DNA from 3 places in the Bacillus sp. JK62 genome. Region 1 is predicted to be linked to each of the others. Evidence: predicted binding sites of a transcription regulator. Region 1 holds the regulator's gene; each other region holds the start of a gene.
What was found. Region 1 encodes LexA, which represses DNA repair genes until DNA is damaged. Its sites were predicted from a motif close to CGAACATATGTTCG; they were not measured.

Region 1 (7,263 bases):
CTTCTTCCGGAACATAAAAATCTTCTTCAAACGTCCAAGCATACGCTTCTTTTGTCAGCTTGCTCTCTTCTAGTCCTAACGGAGCACCGTGGACGCCGGATGTGCCCGCGCGGTTTGGAGAACCGAAACCGATCGTGGTTTTCACTTCAATCAAAGTCGGTTTTTTATCATTCTGGCGCGCTTTTTCAATGGCAGCCGTCAATTCAGCGATGTTGTTTCCGTCCTCAACATAAAGAACTTCCCAGTTCATTGCTTCAAAACGCTGCTTTACATTTTCAGAGAAAGAGCGGTCTAAATCGCCGTCTAAGGAAATGTCATTAGAATCGTATAATACGATCAGGCGGCCTAATTCAAGATGGCCTGCAAGAGAAGCGGCTTCGGAAGAAATGCCTTCCATTAAATCGCCGTCTCCGCAAATACTGTATGTATAATGATCAACTACGTTGAATGAATCACGGTTATATGTCTCAGCCAGATGGCGTTCTGCAATTGCCATTCCCACTGCCATTGCAATACCCTGTCCAAGCGGCCCGGTCGTTGCGTCTACTCCGGCTGTATGCCCGAACTCCGGATGTCCCGGTGTTTTGCTTCCCCATTGACGGAACTGTTTCAAGTCTTCAATGCTGAGGTCATATCCGCTTAAATGCAGCATGCTGTATAAAAGCATTGAACCGTGGCCTGCTGATAAAACAAAGCGGTCGCGGTTAAACCAGCCCGGATTCTGCGGATTTACATTCATAAATTTCGTCCACAGCGTGTATGCCATCGGAGCGGCTCCCATCGGCATGCCCGGGTGTCCGGAATTCGCTTTTTCAATTGCGTCTATAGATAGTGTACGAATGGTGGCAACTGATTTCTTTTCAATTGTATCCATTATAATCCCCTTCCTTATTGTTGTACCTTTTCATCATAAAGCGATGCTGACTTTTTCTCAACTCTTTCAGCTTAAATTTGAGATAAACTTGTTGAAAATTGTCGTAAAGCACATCCTGATATTAGTATATACGAAAAAAGAATACGTATTGCCGTATTCTTTCTGTTTAGTGAAGATTATTTTTCTGTTGTTCTCTTTTTAATTTTTCAGGGGTGACATCGTTGCCTTCCGGATCAATCACTTTTACGCTCTTTAACGTATTTTTCATTGAGGAGCGGAATCCTTTCAAATACTCCTGGCGAAGCTTTTGCTGTTCAGCTTTTTCCTCATCCGTTATCGTGTTTGATTTAGCTTTTTGAGCCAATTCGTTAATTCTTGCGATTTTTTCTTTAGAAATCATAATAAGCTCCTTTGGTGCGTGTTGATTATATACTACTAAAACGCAGTCTTTTTTACAACTGATGCGCGTCAGCTGCCTTCTGTGTCTGCGGTATATTCCTGAAACCGCCGGTGAACCGTGGCTTTGGACACGTCATAGCCGAATCCTCTTAGGGTCGCTGCGATTTCTGCAAAGGTAAGCTTGTTGGCTCTCAGCCTGATAATTTCCGAAACCGGAACCTCTTTTTTTTCTTTTCCGCTGTTTTCATGTCTGTTTTTCAGATTCCGTTCAGGTTTGTAGCCGTTTTTCACGGCTCTTTTCATTCCCCGCCGGATTTTCATATTGTGAATTTTCCTTTGATATTCCTCAACAATACTGACGATTTCAAGTACCATCGAATCAGCTTCGGAAAGCTCCAGTTCACCTTTATGAGCCGTCGTATATATCTTTACGTTCTCCCTGTAAATACAATGCAAAAGCGCAATCTTGGCGTTTCCTCTTCCCAATCTCGTTTCGTCCTGCACCAATATCGCGTCAATATGTGATTTTTTAATTTCATCAAGCATTTCAAATACTCCGTCGCGATCCATTTCATAACCGCTGGCTTTCTCAGAAATGACTTTCACGACTTCCATGCCGTTTGCAGCAGCGATCTCACTGAGCTCTTCTTCCTGTCTTTTTAATGACGTTTGCTGCTGTTCTTTGTTTGTGCTTACGCGGGCATAAATGAGCGCCTTCATTTCTCTCTTTCCTCTCTAATTGACAATGGCCAGCTGATATACGGCCGGATGCTTCTTCTTAACCGGAAGAATAAGTTCGTCTCCGGGCTTTATATCAGCAGTTTGGAGATGATTATTCTCCGTCACCCACTCAATGAAATCTTCTTTATTAATGTGTTTCTTTTCTGCTACATGATCCGCAAGTGACCAGAGTGTATCGCCGTCCTGAACCTTTATTTTAACATATTGGCTGAGGGACTGATCATTTCCCGCACATGAGACAAGTAAAATAGCGGCACTTAAAATCGCAGTAAACAGCCCGACAAATATGATAGATTCTTTCGCCATGTAAATAACCTCCGATAAGAATGTTTGTTCGCTTTTTATATCTTTCAGTATATACGAACAAATGTTTCTGTCAATCGTTTTTTTCGAACCTATGTTTGTACTGTCAGGAAAATCATGCTATAATCTACTTAAAATCGACGTTTTGAGGTGCGAAATATGACGAAGCTATCAAAAAGGCAGCTTGATATCCTGCGTTTTATTAAAGAAGAGGTAAAAACGAAAGGATATCCGCCTTCTGTAAGAGAGATAGGAGAAGCAGTAGGACTGGCTTCCAGTTCAACCGTGCACGGCCATTTGGCGCGGCTGGAGACAAAAGGCCTGATCAGACGGGACCCTACTAAACCGAGGGCGATTGAGGTATTGGATGAAGAAGAAGTCCATATTCCGAAAAGCCAGGTCGTAAACGTTCCGGTCATCGGGAAAGTGACGGCGGGTATTCCGATTACGGCTGTTGAAAATATCGACGAGTATTTTCCGCTTCCTGACCGGATGGTTCCTCCGGGCGAACATGTCTTTATGTTAGAAATCATGGGAGAAAGTATGATTGACGCCGGCATTTTTGACAAAGATTACGTCATTGTCAAACAGCAGAACACGGCCAATAACGGAGAAATCGTCGTAGCTATGACCGAAGATGATGAAGCGACGGTTAAGCGCTTCTATAAAGAAGACAATTATGTGCGGCTGCAGCCGGAAAATCCGACGATGGAGCCGATTATCCTGCAAAACGTAAGCATTTTGGGGAAAGTGATCGGCGTATTCAGAGCCGTCCATTAATTCTATTAAACTTCATTTATCGTAAAAAACCCCTTACAGAGGGGTTTTTTTGCATAAAAAAAGCAGATTCGCCCTGGCTTAAGAAACGAACCTGCTAAGGAGGAAAAACTTACATTCTTATTATCCGACATCACACTTTTGAAGTCAACTAATAATGTTTCCCTCAAGAAACTTTTCATCCATTTTTCAACTTTTTATATATTTGTGCGTGATGAATTTGTTTTTTTATCTTTTCTTTGGGCGGGTACGTCAAAAATTTATGTATGAATATTTAGTACATAGTGCAATAAGTTAAATATAAATATAAAAAAACCCGCTGCCTTTAGCGAGTATCTATTTTCAATCAAAATGATAATATTCTACACCGTAAAACCCTTTAATATAGACGGGACCACAGACGTTTGAAGAACTTTCAACCAGAATCCTGTATTTGTGATACGGATCAATTGATTTTTTATCCTGGGCACTGAGGTTTAGCCAGCTGCCGCTGTAGTTTTTAGAACTTAATGTATAAAAATTTCCGTTCAGCGCCATCCGCTGGAGTTTCATGCTTAAACCGCACGAAGAGTTGTTCATTATGGTGAACTTATAGCCTAAAAAATAATCGTCGGCAGCTACAGTCCCCGGATTTTCAATATGAAACTCTTTTGCGTTTCCCTCCAAAGTGAAGCTTGTTTTTGATCCGAATTCAGTGGTAGCCGCTTTAGCTGAGTGTATTCCGCTAAAACATAATAAAAAAACAGCAATACATATCCAGTATTTTTTCATTTGCATCCCCCTTTTTACATATTTTAACTTGTGAATCCTGTGATGTCTATTCACATTTTACTTTATAACCACTATATACCAGTTTAAAAATTTGCGGATTGCTTACAATGAAGACTAAACGAAATAACGAAGGTGGTTCAAATGAAACACGTAATTGCTTTCGCTTCTAAAACGGCGCTCACACTTGCTTTACTGTACATTGTTCTGGATCTTATGTACCAAGTAACCTTTTTAAACGTTCTGTTTATTACAGTGATCTTAAGTTTAATCACTTATTTTGCGGGTGATTGCATGATTCTGCCGAGAACAAGCAATTTCACAGCCGTTGCAGCTGATTTCGGAATTTCATTCATTATATTATGGATATTCCTGATGAACATTGGCGGGTTTAATGTCTCTCCTGCCGCGGCATCGGTTATCTCTGCACTTTGCATTTCTGTTTTTGAGGCATTTTTTCACCGGTATTTGCAGCAATATGTACTTCCCGAAGATTATCAGGACACAACAGAGACGGATAGCACGCTATGGAGCTATCAAACCGAGGCGTCTGAAGAATTAGTGCCGGAAAAAGACCCTCAGGAAAAAACATAAAAAGGAGGCAATCGCCTCCTTCTCTATTTACTTTTGCTTCTGATCGTCCAGCGGCAGCTGCAGCAGTGAGTCTGTGCCTGTCGCTTTCGGCGTTTTTCCGTCCCATTTTTCAATCCATTTATATTTGATCATTTCATCGGACATTGATTTCTTTATGATTTCGTTATAGTCAGCGATCCCTTCCGCTTCAATTTTTTTCTTTTTCGCTTCGGCTTCGGCTATTTTAATTTCAGTTTGTGTCCGTTCAAGTTCCTGTGAAGACTTCACCCTTGCATCGATGGCTTCCTGTGTGGCTTTATCCGGCTTTGGTACGCCAAGCGTCAGATCATCAATTAAAAATCCAAGACTCTTCATATCATCAGCAAATCTCTTTTGAACATCGGCAGCGGCTTCTGCAGATTTTTGCCCGTATGTGTCAATAACCGAGTATTTGCTGATTGATTTTCGCGCCGCATCCCACAGCCTTGTTTTTAAATATGTATTTTCGATCGTTTCCACATCTACCGCCCCGAATTTGTTAAACAGATCGACTACTTTATCAGGCTGCACGACATAGTTGTAAGCGATATCCATTTCAATATTTTTACCGTCAGAGGTTGCCACTTTTATATTTTCATTATTCACTGTCTGCATACGCACCGGGTATTCCGTTACTTTATTAAATAATCCGACTAAGTGCCAGCCTTGGTCCAATGTGTCGGATTTTACCCCGCCATTCGGTGAGTATACAACCCCGACATAACCGTTCGGTATTTTTTCAATGAATAGTGACGCTGTGACGCCCGCAATTAAAAGGGCTGCACCTATAATCACACCGCCGAGAATTTTTTTTGTGTTTCCGCGCTTATTTTCGCTCATGCTGATCTTCTTCCTCCCATGACTTTTTTAATTTTTTGGCTCCGCTTCCCACTTGTTTAAAGATTGGACTAAGCATCAGCCATAAACCGAATCCGATGATGACAAGAAGAATGATAGACCCGATCATCACTTTCATTTGCCCACCTCTTTTCTTTCATCCTGTCAATTATGTATACGATCTTAAGAACTTAAAGTTTCATAAATTTCAAAAGAAAAAGCCCCGCCGACAAAATAGGCGTGCTTATTAATAATTGTCACTGATAAAATCAGAAATCGTTTTTGTGAATTGATAAAAGGTCTTATTTTGTGTGGATGCTCTGCTTTTCAGCGTAAAAGTGTCAAATAGTGATGTTCTGAAGCCGGTGCTCATTTCGATTTGGATACTCAATCCGGATGAAGATTGATTGGCAAGGTTGTTCGGACTGACGCCTGCATATTTATCATTTATACCAAGAAGAACGGCAGGATACCCGTGCCGTTTCAGCACATCGGTCAAAAGTTCGGCTCGTTCTCTGTCTGTACCGCCGATTTTTATCTTTTTATCATCACTGCCGTAACCGTGCAATGAAATGACATTAGAGTGCTCTTTCACCATTTGCACGGCCTTAGGTTCATCGAAATGCGAACTTGTCAAATGCAGAGCCGCATTACCGGCTGATTTTAACCCTTCAAATAAATATAAACTCCGGTTTTCGGCAATTTCTCTGGCTAACTCACTGGTCCCCGGCTCTATGCCTCCACCGTGTATAGCTAATATGAGGACAGAAGGGTCATGCTCCCGCGTTGAAATGGAAAAATCGGAAGGATCTTCATTCAGCTTTAATTCCTCGAAACTGCCGTAAATATCTGAAGCGGCATCAGCCCGAAAGAACGGCAGAAGCAAAAACGGTAAAATTAAAACTAAAATTCCTTTTTTGGTTATTGATGGCATTTGTATGTTTATGTTACAATACAAATGCTTCAGCCTTTGAAGCGAACGGCAGAACAGGGTGACTTTGGACGGTTTCTTCTGCTCTGCCTCTTTGCCAGCTGCTTTACGGTCTACTCTTCTAACCCTTTTTTCCATAACATCATCCTTTCTTTTGTTTACACTTTTGTCACAATATTATATACGTTGGACAAAACCTCCGTTCATCTTGAAGAATAAAAACATCAAAACAACCTCTATCCTTTAACCTAAGAAAGTCTTTCTGTTCAAAGAGACGGAAAGCTTAAATGATAAAAATGAAACCCTTCTCCTTAGTTTTGTTTGATTTCCCAATTTAAGAATCCCCGAAACAAATTGAATGTAACTGTTGTTTCCATAAAAAAAGACTGCTGTTAAGCAGTCTTTTTTTTCGTTTTATTTCGTGCCTGTTGATCCCAGTCCGCCCCGGTCATTGTTTCCGAGCTTGTCTACTTCGATCAGCTCCACTTCAGGCATTTTCTTCATGATTCTGAATTGGCAGATCCGCTCCCCCTTGGAAATGTCGGTATCCCGAAGCGCGAATGCAGGAAAAAACCAGAAGTCATTGTCGCCTTTATATGATTCATCAATGACTCCCATTGAATTTGTCTGAATGATACCGAAATGCTTATATGTACTTGAACGCGGAACGACATGCGCCTCGTATCCTTCCGGCAGTTCCATCGCAACTCCAAGCGGGATAAGTTTGAATTCACCTTTTTTGATTGTTATATCTTCAGCTGCCCGCAGGTCAATCCAATCGCCCTGTTCAATTTTACTGATTCTCGTTTGCGTATCATCTGAATATTTAATTTTGATTTGTAAAGTCATGTTCGCTGCTCCTTTTGCTTCCCTATTTCAGTCGTATTGATGACCAATCCGTGCCCCATTATACCATTTAACTGATAAGAATGTTGATTTTGGTGTATATGCAGCCGAAGAGGAAACACGGCGAAGACAATGAGAATAGACCTAAAATGAGGACCCCTCCTATCAGTTTTTC
Region 2 (7,263 bases), on a different contig from region 1:
GGCGGCAAAGCGAAGGAAAAAGGCTGGATGATCGGAGCGTTAACCGCCGTCTGTTTTTCATTAATCATCTTGCTGTTTCAATATTTAGGGTTCGGAAAAACGTTTACATCCGGTCAGCTTTTGTTTCATCTCGGCTTTTTGGGAGTCAGTATGCTGGGCGGCATTTTCGGAGTGAATTTGAAAGGAAGCAGATCAGCGTAATAAAAAAAGAGCGGATTCTCCGCTCTTTTTTTTGTATGTATGAGCTTCGCTGTTATTCAGCGGAAGCTTCTCTGATTGCGCGGCGGTCAAATGTTAAACGGGTGTTATCACCTGTTTTAATGACGACCTTGCTTTCATCAATTGAATCAACAGTGCCGTGCAATCCTCCGATTGTCACCACTGAATCCCCTTTTTTCAGCTCTTCCTGCATCTGGCGTACGGCCTTCTGCTGCTTTTGCTGCGGACGGATGAGCAGGAAATAAAGCACTGCAAACATTAAAATAATAGGAACGATTGTGCCTAAAGTACCCATCTGTTTCCCTCCTTTCAAGAATGGTTTTATTTAGAAGCTTTTCGCATTTGGCTTATTATAGCCGTAACGCTCAAAGAACTCTTCTCGGAAATCACCAAGACGATCCTCCCGGATGGCTTGTCTGACCTGCTCCATTAAGTGTAACAGAAAATGAAGGTTATGGTAAGTTGTTAATCGAATTCCAAACGTTTCATTACAGCGGATCAAATGTCTGATGTAAGCGCGGGAGTAATTTTTGCATGTATGGCAGCTGCACTCTTCGTCAATCGGACGGAAATCACGCTCATATTTGGCGTTTTTCATATTCAGACGCCCTTCATTCGTAAACACCGTGCCGTTTCGGGCAATCCGGGTCGGCAGTACGCAGTCAAACATATCCACGCCGCGGATGGCGCCGTCAATTAAGGCATCCGGTGAACCCACACCCATTAAATATCTCGGCTTGTCCTTCGGTAAAAGCGGAGTTGTAAACTCAAGCACTCGGTTCATGACGTGCTTCGGCTCGCCGACAGATAATCCGCCTATGGCATACCCCGGAAAATCAAGCGAAACCAAGTCTTTTGCACTTTGTGTCCGCAGGTCTTCGTATTCTCCGCCTTGTACGATTCCGAACAGACCCTGCTCATCTGAGCGCCCGTGCGCCTCCAGGCAGCGTTCCGCCCAGCGGCTGGTCCGTTCCACAGAGCGTTTCATGTAATCATACTCTGCCGGATACGGCGGACACTCATCAAACGCCATCATGATATCAGAGCCGAGGGCGTTTTGAATTTCCATCGCTTTTTCCGGAGATAAAAACAGCTTGTCTCCGTTTAAGTGATTGCGGAAATGAACGCCTTCTTCTTCTATATTACGAAACTTGCTCAATGAAAAGACCTGAAAACCGCCGGAATCTGTTAAAATCGCGCGGTCCCAGTTCATAAACTTATGAAGCCCGCCCGCTTCTTTTACAATATCGTGTCCCGGACGGAGCCATAAATGGTACGTATTGCTTAAAATAATGCCCGCATCCATAGATTTCAGCTCATCCGGAGACATCGTCTTTACCGTAGCAAGCGTGCCGACCGGCATAAATACAGGCGTCTCAAAGGAGCCGTGGGGCGTATGAACTCTGCCCAGCCGCGCTCCCGTTTGTTTGCATTCCTTTATAAATTCATAACGTATCGGTTGTTCAGCCACTTTGTATGAGGCCTCCTGTCATTCAAATTAGATAATCAGCATGGCGTCGCCAAAGCTGAAGAAACGGTATTCCTCTTCTACCGCATGACGGTAGGCGGAAAGAACATGCTCTCTGCCGGCAAGCGCAGAAACGAGCATGATAAGGGAAGATTTCGGCAGATGAAAATTGGTGATCATGCCGTCAATCGCTTTAAATTCATATCCCGGATAAATGAAGATGGACGTCCAGCCGCTTGAAGCGGTAAATACGCCGTCATGCTCGCCGGCAATGGTTTCCAGGGTGCGCGTTGATGTCGTCCCGACCGACACGATGCGCCCTCCCGCCTTTCTGACCTCGTTTAAAGAGGCGGCGGTTTCTTCCGTCATTTCATAAAATTCCGCGTGCATGTTATGCTCTTCCACATCATCCGCACTGACTGGGCGGAATGTGCCGAGTCCCACATGAAGTGTGATAAATTCAATCCGCACACCCTTTTGCTTCAGCTCGTCCAGAATCTCTTCCGTAAAATGAAGTCCGGCCGTCGGAGCTGCGGCAGATCCGATTTCTTTTGAAAAGACGGTCTGATACCGTTCTTTATCATCAAGCTGCTCTTTAATATAAGGAGGCAGCGGCATTTCACCGAGTGATTCAAGCACTTCGTAAAAAATCCCGTCATACCGGAATTCTATTTTTCTGCCTCCGTGATCAAGCTCCTCCGTGCAGACCGCTGTCAGCCGGCCGTCGCCAAATGTCAGGACCGTTCCTTTTTTTACGCGTTTCGCCGGCTTTACGAGCGTTTCCCATGTATCATTTTCTTCCTGTTTTAATAACAGAAGCTCCACTTTCGCTCCCGTATCTTCTTTTGTGCCGAATAATCTTGCAGGCAGCACACGGGTATTGTTCAAGACGAGACAATCCCCTTCATTAAAAAAGCTTACAATCTCTTTAAATGAACTGTCCGTCAGCCCGCCCGTCTGTTTGTCGAGCACCATCAGCCGCGATGCGTCACGCTCTTTCAGCGGCACTTGGGCAATGAGGCGTTCAGGCAGTTCAAAATCAAATAAATCGACTTTCATCATTTCACCTTTATTCTGTCTATTGTTATTTCATTCTGCCGAAAAAATTAAGCAGAATGGATAGTATTACACTGATCACAATACAAGTGACAACGGGAAAGAAAAATGTAACATTTCCCTTCTTAACGAAAATATCTCCGGGCAGCCTTCCGACAAAGTGCCAGACTGCGCCGGCAATAAGCAAAACGGCACCGAGAACCATGAGAACCTTCGGAAAGTCAGTCACGGGCGGGCGCCTCCAATCGAAAATGTTCATACACAGCCGGAGTCACGACCCGTCCCCTCGGCGTCCTCTGGAGAAATCCGATCTGCAGCAGATACGGTTCGTACACATCCTCTATTGTATGCGGTTCTTCGCCGATTGTCGCGGAAATCGTATCAAGGCCGACGGGACCGCCGCTGAATTTTTCGATCATGCCCATCAGCAGCTTATGGTCGATATGGTCAAGGCCGAGCGCATCGACTTGAAGACGTTCGAGCGCGTCGTGAGCGATTTCTTCCGTGATGCGGCTGTCGCCGAGCACCTGGGCAAAATCTCTCACCCTTCTGAGAAGCCGATTTGCAACCCGCGGCGTTCCCCTTGACCGTCTGGCGATCTCCAGAGCCGGAGCTTCTTCGATATCCACTTCAAAAACGTCAGCCGTTCTTGACACGATATCTGTCAGCTCTTCCTGCGTATAGTATTCAAGGCGCGACAGCACCCCGAACCGGTCTCTGAGCGGTGCGGTCAATAATCCGACCCTTGTCGTCGCTCCTACAAGCGTAAAAGGGGGAAGGTCGAGACGGACGGAGCGGGCGGACGGGCCTTTTCCAATGACGATATCAAGGCAGAAATCCTCCATCGCCGGGTACAGCACTTCCTCAATCGAGCGGTTCAGCCTGTGAATTTCGTCTATAAACAGCACATCCCCTGGTTCGAGCGCCGTCAAAATGGCTGCCAAATCTCCCGGTCTTTCGATGGCGGGACCTGACGTCGTCCGCATCTCCACACCCATCTCATTGGCCACGATAGACGCAAGCGTTGTTTTCCCAAGACCCGGAGGCCCGTATAAAAGAACGTGGTCCAGCGTTTCCTGCCTCATTTTCGCCGCATCGATAAACACGCGCAGATTTTCTTTCACCTTCTTTTGGCCGATATACTGGGCGAGATTCTGCGGCCTGAGGCTTTGCTCGATTATTGATTCATGGCTGTCTGCTTCACTTGAAACGAGCCGTTCATCCATGAACATCACCTTACTTTAATAATTTTTGCAATGCTTTTTTCACATATTGATCTGTTGAAAGCGCCGTTTCCTCTTTTAAGTGAGGAAGCACTTTTTTAATTTCTTTTTCGGCGTAGCCGAGAACCCTAAGCGCTTCAAGCGCCTCGTCAAGCGCCGTTTCAGCCTCTTGTTTTTCAATGCGCGCTTCATGATTGAACAGGTTGTCAATCATTTCAGGCACGACGTCGGCCAGTTTGCCTTTCAAATCAAGAATAATCTGCCGCGCCGTTTTTTTGCCTACACCCGGAAATTTCACCAAAAAGGCTTCATCTTCCTGTTCGATCGCTTCGATGACGGCTCCGGGGTCACCGGAACCGAGGATGGCGAGGGCCCCTTTCGGCCCGATGCCGGTGACGTTCAGCAGCTTTGTGAAAAGCGCTTTTTCTTCCCGGGTTGAAAAACCGTACAAAGAAAAGGCGTCTTCTTTTATATGATGATACGTAAAAATGGTCTCTTGATTGCTTACCTTATAAATAAACGGATTCGGAGTGAAGACCTGATAGCCGATTCCGCCGTTTTCAATCACGATGTATTGGGGAGATACATAATCAATCGTCCCCTTCACGAATTCAATCACACCTATTCACCTCTTTGACTGCTTATCATTGTAACACAAAAACAGCCAAAGTCTTATAGAAAAGTTAACGTATGTTCGCTTTGACACCTTCCATTCAGAAAAAAAAGACATGTGTCACATGTCTTGCGTCAAAGTCAGCCGCTGTAAGTCTTAATATGATCGATCACGCTCTCAAACTCCGCTTTTGTCCTGTACGGTATGCCGTGTTCCAAGTGCTTTTGCAATCGGCTTTCCAGCCTTTCTATATCAATCTGGAAGAAAGATTGAATCGGCTCGGCCAGCGATCCGGGACGGCCGTGAAAAGTGGAGATGACGCCTCCGTCCGTGACGCCGATATAACCGTTAACCTTACTGAGCGGAGAAATGTCATCAACATGCTTACGGAAAAGGACGAAGCCTTTTTTCTGCTCAACGAGCGTCCAGCCCGCATATGCGGCCCAAAAATCCTCCATCGCCAAAACGGTTTCATCCGTATGTTCGATGCCGACATCACCGTCCAGATAGACCTTTTCCAGCTGGACGTGCACCCGAAGCGGCCCGTAATGCTCAACCTCCGCCCCGTATGCGCCTTTTCCTCCGCAAATCAGGACTGCAGCCGATAAGATAAGCATAAACAATAGACGAGCACCGCAAATTCGTTTCACCAATAACACCTCTTTATTCAATCAAACTCTTGATGCTAGTTTGACCAAAGATGCCGGTGCTTAACCGTTTTCTTTCATTTGTCTGTTTCAGCCGAAAAAAAGCAGCCTCTATATGAGGGCTGCCCCGATGATTATGCCCGGCCGGCTGAAATCAGTTTCATCTGTCCGGGCGTCAGTTTGAGCCGGTATCCCCTTACGGTCAGATACACAGTTTTTGCTCCGCGGCTTTTGTCATGCTCCGTTTTTTTCATTCCGGCCCCTCCGTTACGTTTTATTACTTTTATGTTACCACCGCAACATAAAGAGCGTTTTAAGAATATGTAAAGAAATGATGAAGCTTTATCCATAAAAATACTGCCGGATGAAATCATCCGGCAGTCCCGTTTAACGGCTGTTTCTGTTCATGTCTTGCAGCTTTGTAAAAGTAGCGTTGTCGGTAAACACTTGAATTGTACGGCCGTCCGCAAATTTTTTGGCCGCATGTTTGACATGTTTATCATCATTTTTCGTAAAAGGATGATTTGTTCTGACGGCAATGACGACTCTCGTGTCAGTCACGATGACCTGACTATCCTGTACGCCTTTTACTTTTTTCACGCGGTTTGCAACTTTTGCCGCCAGCCTGATGTTTTCGGCGTTGTCATACCCATTATAAGACATTGCTGCCGGCGGCGTATTGACATTTCGGCCGTTATATGTGCCGTCCGTCGTTAACGGAACCCCGTCATTAGGCGCATACTGGTCGGACACGTTTGTCGTATTATGACGGCCGTTTCGGTTTTCCATCATTTCAGAAACGGGTCCTTGATGGTCCATTCCGTACTGGCGTCTGCCGTTATCATTATCATTCGAATAATATCCGACCGGACGTGTTGACTGATTGTAGCGTCCGTCATTCATGGCATTATTTGCTCCGCATGCCGTTAAGCTTGCCGTCACGGCTAAAACGCCTGCGATCGTCATCAGTTTTTTACCCAATGGAAAAACCCCCCGTGGATTCATCGCTGTTTGAGCGTTTTCCGCTCATGTTTAGGATGTGCGGCCGACGGCGGGTTTAAGCTTGTCAGTTATGTCCATTCCTCAGTTGGACATAAAAAAAGGAACGACATACATCGTCCCGAAACATTAATCTTCTTCTTCCTCCGGCCGTCCGAATACTTGATTTGGACTCGGCTGATTCGGCGCGGCATTAGGATTTGCTCCGCCGTAAGGCATAAAATATCCGGCGTTTGCACCCACATTCGGATACGGCTGCACAGGCATATTTGCGTGATGGTGATGTGAACCGTGGTGATGATGGTGGTGGTGATGTGAATCATGGCAGCCGCAATCATCATCCTTATATTTTCCATCATGATGAGGCGCGTTTGCGTAATGTGACGAATATCCGCCGTAATACGGCATTTGACCGTACGGAGCACCGCCGAAACCGGATGCAGAACCATCATAATGCTCTGCATTTTCATGGGCCTGGTTTTCATATTCACCGTAACCCGCTTGCGGCCCAAATCCCGGATGATGGAATCCGTGATGATGGAATCCGTACGGTAACGGCATCGGCATTACCGGAAAGCCTCCATAACCTCCTCCAAAACCGCCGAAACCCCCGCCTACCGGGAAGCACGGATGGCATAGTCCCGAACCCGGCAGCATCGGTGTCACCGGAACCGGACAAGGACAAGGCATGCACGGCATCGGGTAATGCATAAAAGGCGGTTCAACGGCCGGCATATTCGGAAACGGGACATTCGGAATGTTTGGCATGTTCGGCAGATGATAAGCGGCGTTTTCTTCTTCCATCTTACCGGCTTCAGGCGCCTTCGGCATATTCGGGTAATTCGCGTTTTCCATGTTGATCATTTCCTCCTGTTGTGGAATGTTATTGTCATGCTCTTTTTCTTTCGGCTCGACAAAATGTGTCACCGGTTCCTCCGGCTTAGGAGGCGACCACGGCTGAAACAGCTGATTGGACGGATAATATTGGTTCATATCAGCTTCCGGCAGCACATTTTCATGCTTTTCAGGGATTGGCGG
Region 3 (7,263 bases), on a different contig from region 1:
CGCCATCCATATGCAGGCGGAAGCACGCATTACGCCGTATACACGGAGGATCCGGATCGGATAAAGGTGGAGCTGGCTGCGCCTGCCTCTGAATGAACTATAACTTCTCGTTTTTTTCTTCGCGCAGCGCGTCGAGTTTCTTTTCGATTCTGTCCAATTGTATGCGGCGCTGCTTCAAGCTCCTGAATACGTATATCACGGCAAACAGGAAAAATGCGGCTGCAATAAATGAGATCAATTGAAAAATGACATCACCGATGTTCATCTTTTTTACCTCCGTGTGCGGCGGGCTTCTTCAGCCCGCCGTTTTTTCATTTTAACCGATGTGAAGACATGGGGGATGAATCATTTCTCTCTTAGCTTTGTGTTTTTCTGAGAATGAATAGTTTCTGCATGTGGCTTATGACCACTTTTGCGGCCGCATATCCCGGAATGGCCAGCAGCATCCCGGCAATTCCTGAGAATTTGCCGGCGGCAAGCAGAAGAAAAATAATGGTCAGCGGGTGAATGTCCAGCTTCCGTCCCATAATTTGCGGGGAAATCAGCTGGCTTTCAAGCTGCTGGACAATGACGACGACCGTAATCACCAGCACCGCCTCGGTCGGTGAATCAAACAATCCGACAATGACTCCGGGAAATGTGCCGATCCAAGGCCCGATAAACGGAATCAGATTTGTCACCATGGCGAACGCGCCCAGAACGAGCGGATAATCGAGCCCGATGATAAAATAGCCGATTGTGACGAGAACGCCGACACAGAAACTGACGAGCAGCTGTCCTTGTATGTATGAACTGAGAGCTTCATCCATGTCCCGAAGGATTTGTTTTCCTTCTTTTTGATGTTTTTCCGGAAGAAGCCGCAGCAGTCGCCGGGGGGCTTTATTTCCTTCTTTTAACATGTAATACAGCGCAAACGGAATAATGGCTGCGGTGATGGCGGCATTGGCAGCCGTACCGGCCAGACTGCTGAGAGAATCAGCGATTGAACCGGAATAATTTGCGGCTTTGTCCGCTAATTTTTTAAAGGAATCCCCATGCTGAAGCCTGGAAAACCATTTGCTGTCCTGAAGGTGTCCGATCCAATTTTCAGCTTTTGCGGAAAGCTCTGGAATATGATCTGTGAAGGCTGTAAACTGTTTTTGAACGGCAGGGCCCGCCGTATACAGGAAGAGGACAAAAAGGCCGGCTGCTCCCGCATAAATCGCTAAAATCGCGATTCCTTGGGGCAGCTTTAATTTCGCATGCAGCAGTCTGACGAGCGGGCGGCACAAATAGTAAAGGACGCCCGATAATACAATGGGCGGAAACAAGGTTTTAACCGTAATCACAACAGGCTGGAACAAAAAGTCTATTAATGTTCCGAGATAAATGATGAGAAATAACAGAAGAACGGCATAACCGATCTTGAAATAAGGCCCGACAGGCATATCCTGCACCACGCAATCTTTAAGGGTTTACTCTCGGACGTTTCCCTTATCGCCCAGTGCATAAACGTCCGTGTCAGGAAAACTGCCCCTGATTGGTGACGTAATCGTAGATAATATCTTCTACATGGGCATGGAGATCCTCATCGGGTTCTTCATTCCTTCTTTCTTCTAAAGCTTTTTTTAAACTCTGTTTTTCATAGGGGCTCAGCGGATCTGTCGACACATTCCGTCCATACTGGCGGAGGGCTTGTCCCAGCATTTTTTCTATAAATTGATCCATCATATATTCTCCTATTCTTGTCATTCATCTTTATTCTACTAAATATCATGTGATCCTCCCACTCTTCTATCATATTTTCTGTCAGGACGATTTAGGCTCTTATTCCAGTTCAGCCGAGAGAATAAGATGAAACGGCAGCGTTAACGCATCTTCATCGTTTATGATTTTTAAACGTTTTTCGTCATGCCTCACTTGTTTTACCCATCCCCAAAAGCGGCGGGGGCCGTGTGCTGAAGCATAGGTGACCGAGATGGCTCTGTCTTCTTCAATCGACGCCGCAATGATGCGGTTCATGTCGTTCAGTTGCTCTTCGCTCAGTTCCGGAGGCCGGAATTCCCGTTCTTTTCGTTTTTTTGCAAGCAGCTGCTCCCGATGTTCGGGCAGCATCATCCGGCTTGATTCCCACATGACATTATACCCGGGTGTTAATTTGTTCGGATTCATGTATATCACCTCAATTATTTGTAATGCCCGCCGATTTTTTCAGCCCGGTGAAAGGCTTGGCCGGCCTCTGTCAGCGAAGCGGCATGGAGGAGCGACGCAGGGCCGTACCGCTCATGAATATCATCCAATACTTTGCCGAGACTGATCTTTTTTTCCTGAGCATCAAACAGGCTCAGCTGAACATAATCACAGGGCTCCAGCTGGGAAAGGGAGACGCCGGCGCTGCGGACGGGCTCACCGTTCCAATGCTCTTTGAAGAGCTTGACCGCCGCTTTAAAAATATCCATTCCGAAATTAGTCGGAGAGACCAGCTTTCTCTGTCTGTGAAAACCTGAAGGGAATTCAAAATCAGCGCCTCTGATGCTGACCGAAACCGTATGGCCGATGTATTGTTTGAAACGGGCGCGGCGGGCCACTTCTTCGCTTAACTCCAGCAGCACGACTTTGATATCCTCAAAGCGGCTGTAGTCTCTCGGGAGGGTCATGTTATGGCCGATCGCTTTTTGCCGGCTGTGCGTGTTGACGGTGACCGGAGAGGGATCGATGCCGCGGGCTGTCCGCTGAAGCAATTCGCCGTTAATGCCCCAGCGTTTTTTCAGCAGTTCGGCGGGGTGCACGGCAAGCCCGCCGATTGTGCTGATGCCCATCCGTCTTAAATGATGCTCCATCCGTTTTCCGATGCCGAATAATTTTCCGACCGGCAGCGGCCACAGATCCTCCCTGATATTTGACATATCCAATCTGTAGATGCCGGATGCGTTTTTTTTGGCAAAATGGTCGCAAGCCATTTTCGCGAGCGCCTTATTCGGTCCGATGCCGACACGGGCATAAATTCCGAATTCACGCATAATCGCTTGCTGAATGCTTTCGGCAATTGTAAAAGGATCACCGAACAGCCGCCTGCTTCCGGTCACGTCGAGAAACTGCTCATCGATGGAGTAGGGTTCTACAAGATCGGTATATCGTTCAAACAGTTCGGTAATCACGACGGATACATCAATATACCGCTGCATCCGCGGACGGACAATAACGGCGTCGGGACATTTGGCCTGCGCTTCCCACAGCCGTTCGGCATTTTTTACGCCGTATCGTTTGGCGAGCGGACAAGCCGCAAGCACGACGCCGCTGCGTCTTTCGGGATCTCCCGAGACAATCACGGGCCGGCTTTTGAGATGAGGCGCTTCCGCTTTTTCTACAGACGCATAAAACGATTGCATATCAACAAGAAGAATATCAGCCATAAAAAAACCTCCGGGAACATTTGTTCTGTTTTTCATTGTACCCGAACAATGATCACGTTTATACTGGTAATTCATTCCCCGGTTGGAAGACGTGCTGATTCGTTTGCTTGAAAAGAAATCATTTACAATTGCAAACAACCCACATATAATTTTTTATATTCCAATGAGAAGAGCTGACATTCATTTTGCCGGACGAAAAGGAGAGTCAATCGATAATGGATATTCGAACAATTACCTCTGAAGACTATGAAATGGTTACGTCTGTTTTGAATGAATGGTGGGGCGGCAGGCAGATGAAAGACAAACTGCCGCGCTTGTTTTTTGAACATTTTCAGGACACGAGCTTTATCACGTACGGGCCGGAGGGAATGACCGGTTTTTTAATCGGTTTTCAGTCACAATCAGACCCTGAGACAGCCTACATTCATTTTTCCGGTGTGCATCCGGATTTCAGAAAAATGCAAATTGGAAAACAGCTCTACGATCGATTTATGGAGACGGTGAAAAAAAGGGGCTGCACAAAAGTCAATTGCGTGACGGCGCCTGTCAATAAAGTATCAATCGCTTATCATACAAAATTGGGCTTTGAAGTTGAAAAAGGAACCAAAACCGTAAACGGAATCCCTGTTTTTGCGAATTATGACGGTCCGGGAGAAGACCGGATTCTGTTTGTGAAATATATGTAGAGGGGGATGAATATGGGTTTTTTAGCTGACACGCCCAAACCGCCCTATTATGCGGTCATTTTTTCATCAATAAAGGGAAAATATGATGAGGAATATGAGCATACGGCAGAGCGCATGATGAATTTGGCAGGCGGACAGCCGGGCTTTTTAGGCGCGGAAAGCGTTCGGGAGGAAAACGGCTGCGGCATCACGGTTTCCTACTGGGACAGCCTGGAGGCGATTAAAAGGTGGAAAGACCATACTGACCACCGGGCGGCAAAACAAAAAGGAAAAAGCGCCTGGTATGAAGCGTACGCGGTCCGCATTACGAAGACGGAGTCACAGCGGATGTTTGCGTCAAAAGGGGCGGAAGATTGATTACATTTTTACGGCATACACAAGAACAGACGGCGCGGGAAATTGCGGCGGTTCAACGTTGCTCTTATCAAAAAGAAGCCGAGCTGATCGGCTTTTTCGGCATTCCAGCCCTGCATGAAACACCCGGTGACATACAGAGGTCACGGGAGACGTTTGCCGGTTTCAAGGAAAAAGATCGGCTTGCAGGCGTCATTTCGTATGAAAAAAAGGGGTATGACCTTGTCATATGCAGGCTGACGGTGCACCCGTCCGCCTTTCGGAAAGGAATCGGACGGGCACTTATTCAATTTGTGATAGATCAAAACCGGGACGCCCAAAAAATAGAGGCGGCTACCGCCAGTCAAAACGTTCCGGCAGTCTCTCTCTATTTAAAAACCGGGTTCACAGAAGCCGGACAGACAGAGACGCCGGAAGGGCTGACCCTCTCGTTTTTTCATCTTTATCCGAAGAGGAAAGCGGAAGTTGTTCCGTACAAGCCGGAATGGAAAGAGATGTTTGAAAGAGAGAAGGCGGACTTGATCCGAATCTTCGGCCCCGCTCTTCATTCTGTCAGCCATATCGGCAGCACCTCCATCCCGGGAATGGCCGCAAAACCCGTCATTGATATACTGGCGGAGGTCAAAGATATTTCGGACGCTGACCGATTCAGTCCGCAGCTGGAAGCACTCGGCTATGAGGCGAAAGGAGAAAACGGGATAGAGGGCCGGCGTTTCTTTCAAAAAGGCGGCAGCAAGCGCACACACCACATCCACATATACGAAACAGGCCATCCGGATGTGAAGCGTCATCTGCTGTTCCGGGATTACCTCACTGCAAAGCCTGAAAAAGCGGCTCAATACATGGAACTGAAACGGCGGCTCGCAAAGGCATACCCATACGATATGGAAAAGTATAGTGAAGGGAAAAATGACTGGATCAAGGCGGCTGAACAAGAGGCAAAGGACTGGGAGAGCAGGCTGCTGTAAAGAAAGCAGAAACAATGCATACAGCGGCTCCGGTATGCTACAATGGCGAAAATGAAAAACGGAGGATCATCTATGCAAATACATGTGACGGATGCGGCGAAACACACACTTCAGCAGGCGATGGACGCCAACCCGGGGAAAAAAGCGCAGCTCCGCTATGACGCAGAAGGCTGCGGGTGCGCGGTGAGCGGCGTGCCGACCATCTGGCTGGCGGACGAATTAACGGGACAATGCGAGGCCATTGAAACCAACGGACTTCCGCTTTACATCCAGACCTCACAAAAAGTGTTTTTTGACGAGGAAATGACAATCGATTACAATGAAAAGGCAAAAACGCTCGTCTTAAAAAGCCCGGCAGAGATGCTGAGCCCGAGAATGAGCATATTAGTAAAGCAGGGAGAAACGGAAAGTGAATCAAAAGCTGAAAGCCATTAAACAGACGGCACAGCATAAAACGTGGGTATCCTTTCTGAACAACAACCACCCGTACAGTCTGCTGCACTGGTCCATCGGAGGCGCTGAATCCGTTCAGAAGGATGTCTGGCTGCTTCAGGATGAGATGACCTTCAAAGCGCAGGAGTTTACGACAATCGACCTCGCCATTGACTGGATCGGAGAAAATATGGACGGGATTACCGACGTTTTATGACGGGAAAGCGAAAGAACCAGCATACGTTCTTTCGCTTTTTTACGTTTGCGTCATGGTATCTAAAAAGGTTTGAACGGCTTTGCGGTAGCTCTCCGGATTTTTGGTGTACGACATGGCATGCCCGCCCGATTCGGCCAGATAGAGCATCTTCGGGCCGCGTTTTCTGCGGTGCAGCAATTCGGAAGAAGCGGGAGGTATATAATCATCTTCCTTACTGTGAATAAACAGCACGGGCTGCCGGATTCGGCTGATAACCGATAAAGGCGATACATCACGGATACGGTATCCTTCTCTCATCCGCAAAAAGAAATCAGCCAAAGGCAGAAGCGGCCACGGAGGCAGCCGGAACTCCCGCTTCAGCCTGTAGGCGAGCTGATCGCGAAAGCTTGCGAACGGACAGTCCGCAATATAAAAATCAGCGCCGTTTTCATCCTGATGCCCGCCCGCGTATAATAAGGCCGTCACCGCTCCCATCGATTCCCCGTGGATGCCGATTTGACCGCCGTCTCCCGTTTTGTGTCTCACCCAATTCACGGCTTCTTCCAAATCATCTTTTTCAAAATAGCCGTAGCTCGTCGTTCTGCCGCCGCTTTTTCCGTGCCCGCGGTGGTCATATACGAGCACATTCCAGCCTAAATCTAAAAATAAATCCATGTATTTCAATGAATTGAACGAATTTACGGTAACGCCGTGACAAATAATCATGGTGTTTGCCGTATGATGCGGGGCGACGTAAAAGCCTTTGATCTCATACCCGTGGCGTGACAGGATGACGGCCTCTTCTTTTTCCATGGCCTGAAAGGAATCAAATCTATCATGCCCGTCGGCCGTTTCTTTTTTCATGATATCTTCATCCGTCTTTTTCTTCATAAACATAATCAGATTCGTAAAAGCGAATCCGGCAGCCAAAAAGACTGCGCAAGCCGAACCGAACACCGCCAGCCATTTTTTCACACAGGCACCCTCCTTTCATATGAAAAATCCTTCCTCCGGCTTTTCAGGACCGTGAACGTTGCCGGCCTCCGGCGCTCCGTGGTACACTTGCTTCACCATATTCAGATACGGGGGGCGTAATGATGAAAAAGCAGCTGCCTAAAGAAAAACACAGCTTAAAAGACGATCTGGGGGAAGATCTGAAGGCCAGGCTTTTGCAAATGAAAAGTGAGCTGAAGGAAGAAGACGAGAAAAAACAGGCGCAGCAAAAAGCGGAACAA

Region 2: a site for LexA is predicted at 4,650-4,663, ahead of ruvA (Holliday junction branch migration protein RuvA). Genes of this name have one in related genera too.
Region 3: a site for LexA is predicted at 3,406-3,419, ahead of ACWJJ4_RS08250 (DNA polymerase IV). Genes of this name have one in related genera too.

Annotation. Positions count from the first base shown of each region.
Region 1 is NZ_JBSJQA010000006.1:326,401-333,663, forward strand. Features, by position in the region: gene tkt (transketolase) at 1-874, opposite strand, end outside; gene ACWJJ4_RS15185 (DUF896 domain-containing protein) at 1,041-1,274, opposite strand; gene ACWJJ4_RS15190 (YneB family resolvase-like protein) at 1,343-1,993, opposite strand; gene yneA (cell division suppressor protein YneA) at 2,009-2,320, opposite strand; gene lexA (transcriptional repressor LexA) at 2,477-3,097, shown strand; gene ACWJJ4_RS15205 (hypothetical protein) at 3,437-3,865, opposite strand; gene ACWJJ4_RS15210 (YndM family protein) at 4,007-4,456, shown strand; gene ACWJJ4_RS15215 (prohibitin family protein) at 4,484-5,314, opposite strand; gene ACWJJ4_RS15220 (hypothetical protein) at 5,301-5,450, opposite strand; gene ACWJJ4_RS15225 (poly-gamma-glutamate hydrolase family protein) at 5,559-6,380, opposite strand; gene ACWJJ4_RS15230 (dUTP diphosphatase) at 6,657-7,091, opposite strand.
Region 2 is NZ_JBSJQA010000002.1:299,418-306,680, reverse strand. Features, by position in the region: gene ACWJJ4_RS06680 (TIGR04086 family membrane protein) at 1-201, shown strand, start outside; gene yajC (preprotein translocase subunit YajC) at 254-514, opposite strand; gene tgt (tRNA guanosine(34) transglycosylase Tgt) at 545-1,690, opposite strand; gene queA (tRNA preQ1(34) S-adenosylmethionine ribosyltransferase-isomerase QueA) at 1,718-2,746, opposite strand; gene ACWJJ4_RS06660 (DUF2905 domain-containing protein) at 2,772-2,972, opposite strand; gene ruvB (Holliday junction branch migration DNA helicase RuvB) at 2,965-3,969, opposite strand; gene ruvA (Holliday junction branch migration protein RuvA) at 3,980-4,585, opposite strand; gene ACWJJ4_RS06645 (intercompartmental signaling factor BofC) at 4,720-5,229, opposite strand; gene ACWJJ4_RS06640 (hypothetical protein) at 5,361-5,480, opposite strand; gene ACWJJ4_RS06635 (YhcN/YlaJ family sporulation lipoprotein) at 5,614-6,207, opposite strand; gene safA (SafA/ExsA family spore coat assembly protein) at 6,355-7,263, opposite strand, start outside.
Region 3 is NZ_JBSJQA010000002.1:638,498-645,760, forward strand. Features, by position in the region: gene ACWJJ4_RS08225 (VOC family protein) at 1-96, shown strand, start outside; gene ACWJJ4_RS08230 (DUF4083 family protein) at 98-265, opposite strand; gene ACWJJ4_RS08235 (AI-2E family transporter) at 357-1,427, opposite strand; gene ACWJJ4_RS08240 (YqzH family protein) at 1,501-1,707, opposite strand; gene ACWJJ4_RS08245 (YolD-like family protein) at 1,807-2,151, opposite strand; gene ACWJJ4_RS08250 (DNA polymerase IV) at 2,166-3,392, opposite strand; gene ACWJJ4_RS08255 (GNAT family N-acetyltransferase) at 3,608-4,078, shown strand; gene ACWJJ4_RS08260 (antibiotic biosynthesis monooxygenase family protein) at 4,091-4,435, shown strand; gene ACWJJ4_RS08265 (GNAT family N-acetyltransferase) at 4,432-5,400, shown strand; gene ACWJJ4_RS08270 (iron-sulfur cluster biosynthesis family protein) at 5,473-5,835, shown strand; gene ACWJJ4_RS08275 (DUF2552 family protein) at 5,810-6,049, shown strand; gene ACWJJ4_RS08280 (alpha/beta hydrolase) at 6,089-7,003, opposite strand; gene ACWJJ4_RS08285 (YqkE family protein) at 7,126-7,263, shown strand, end outside.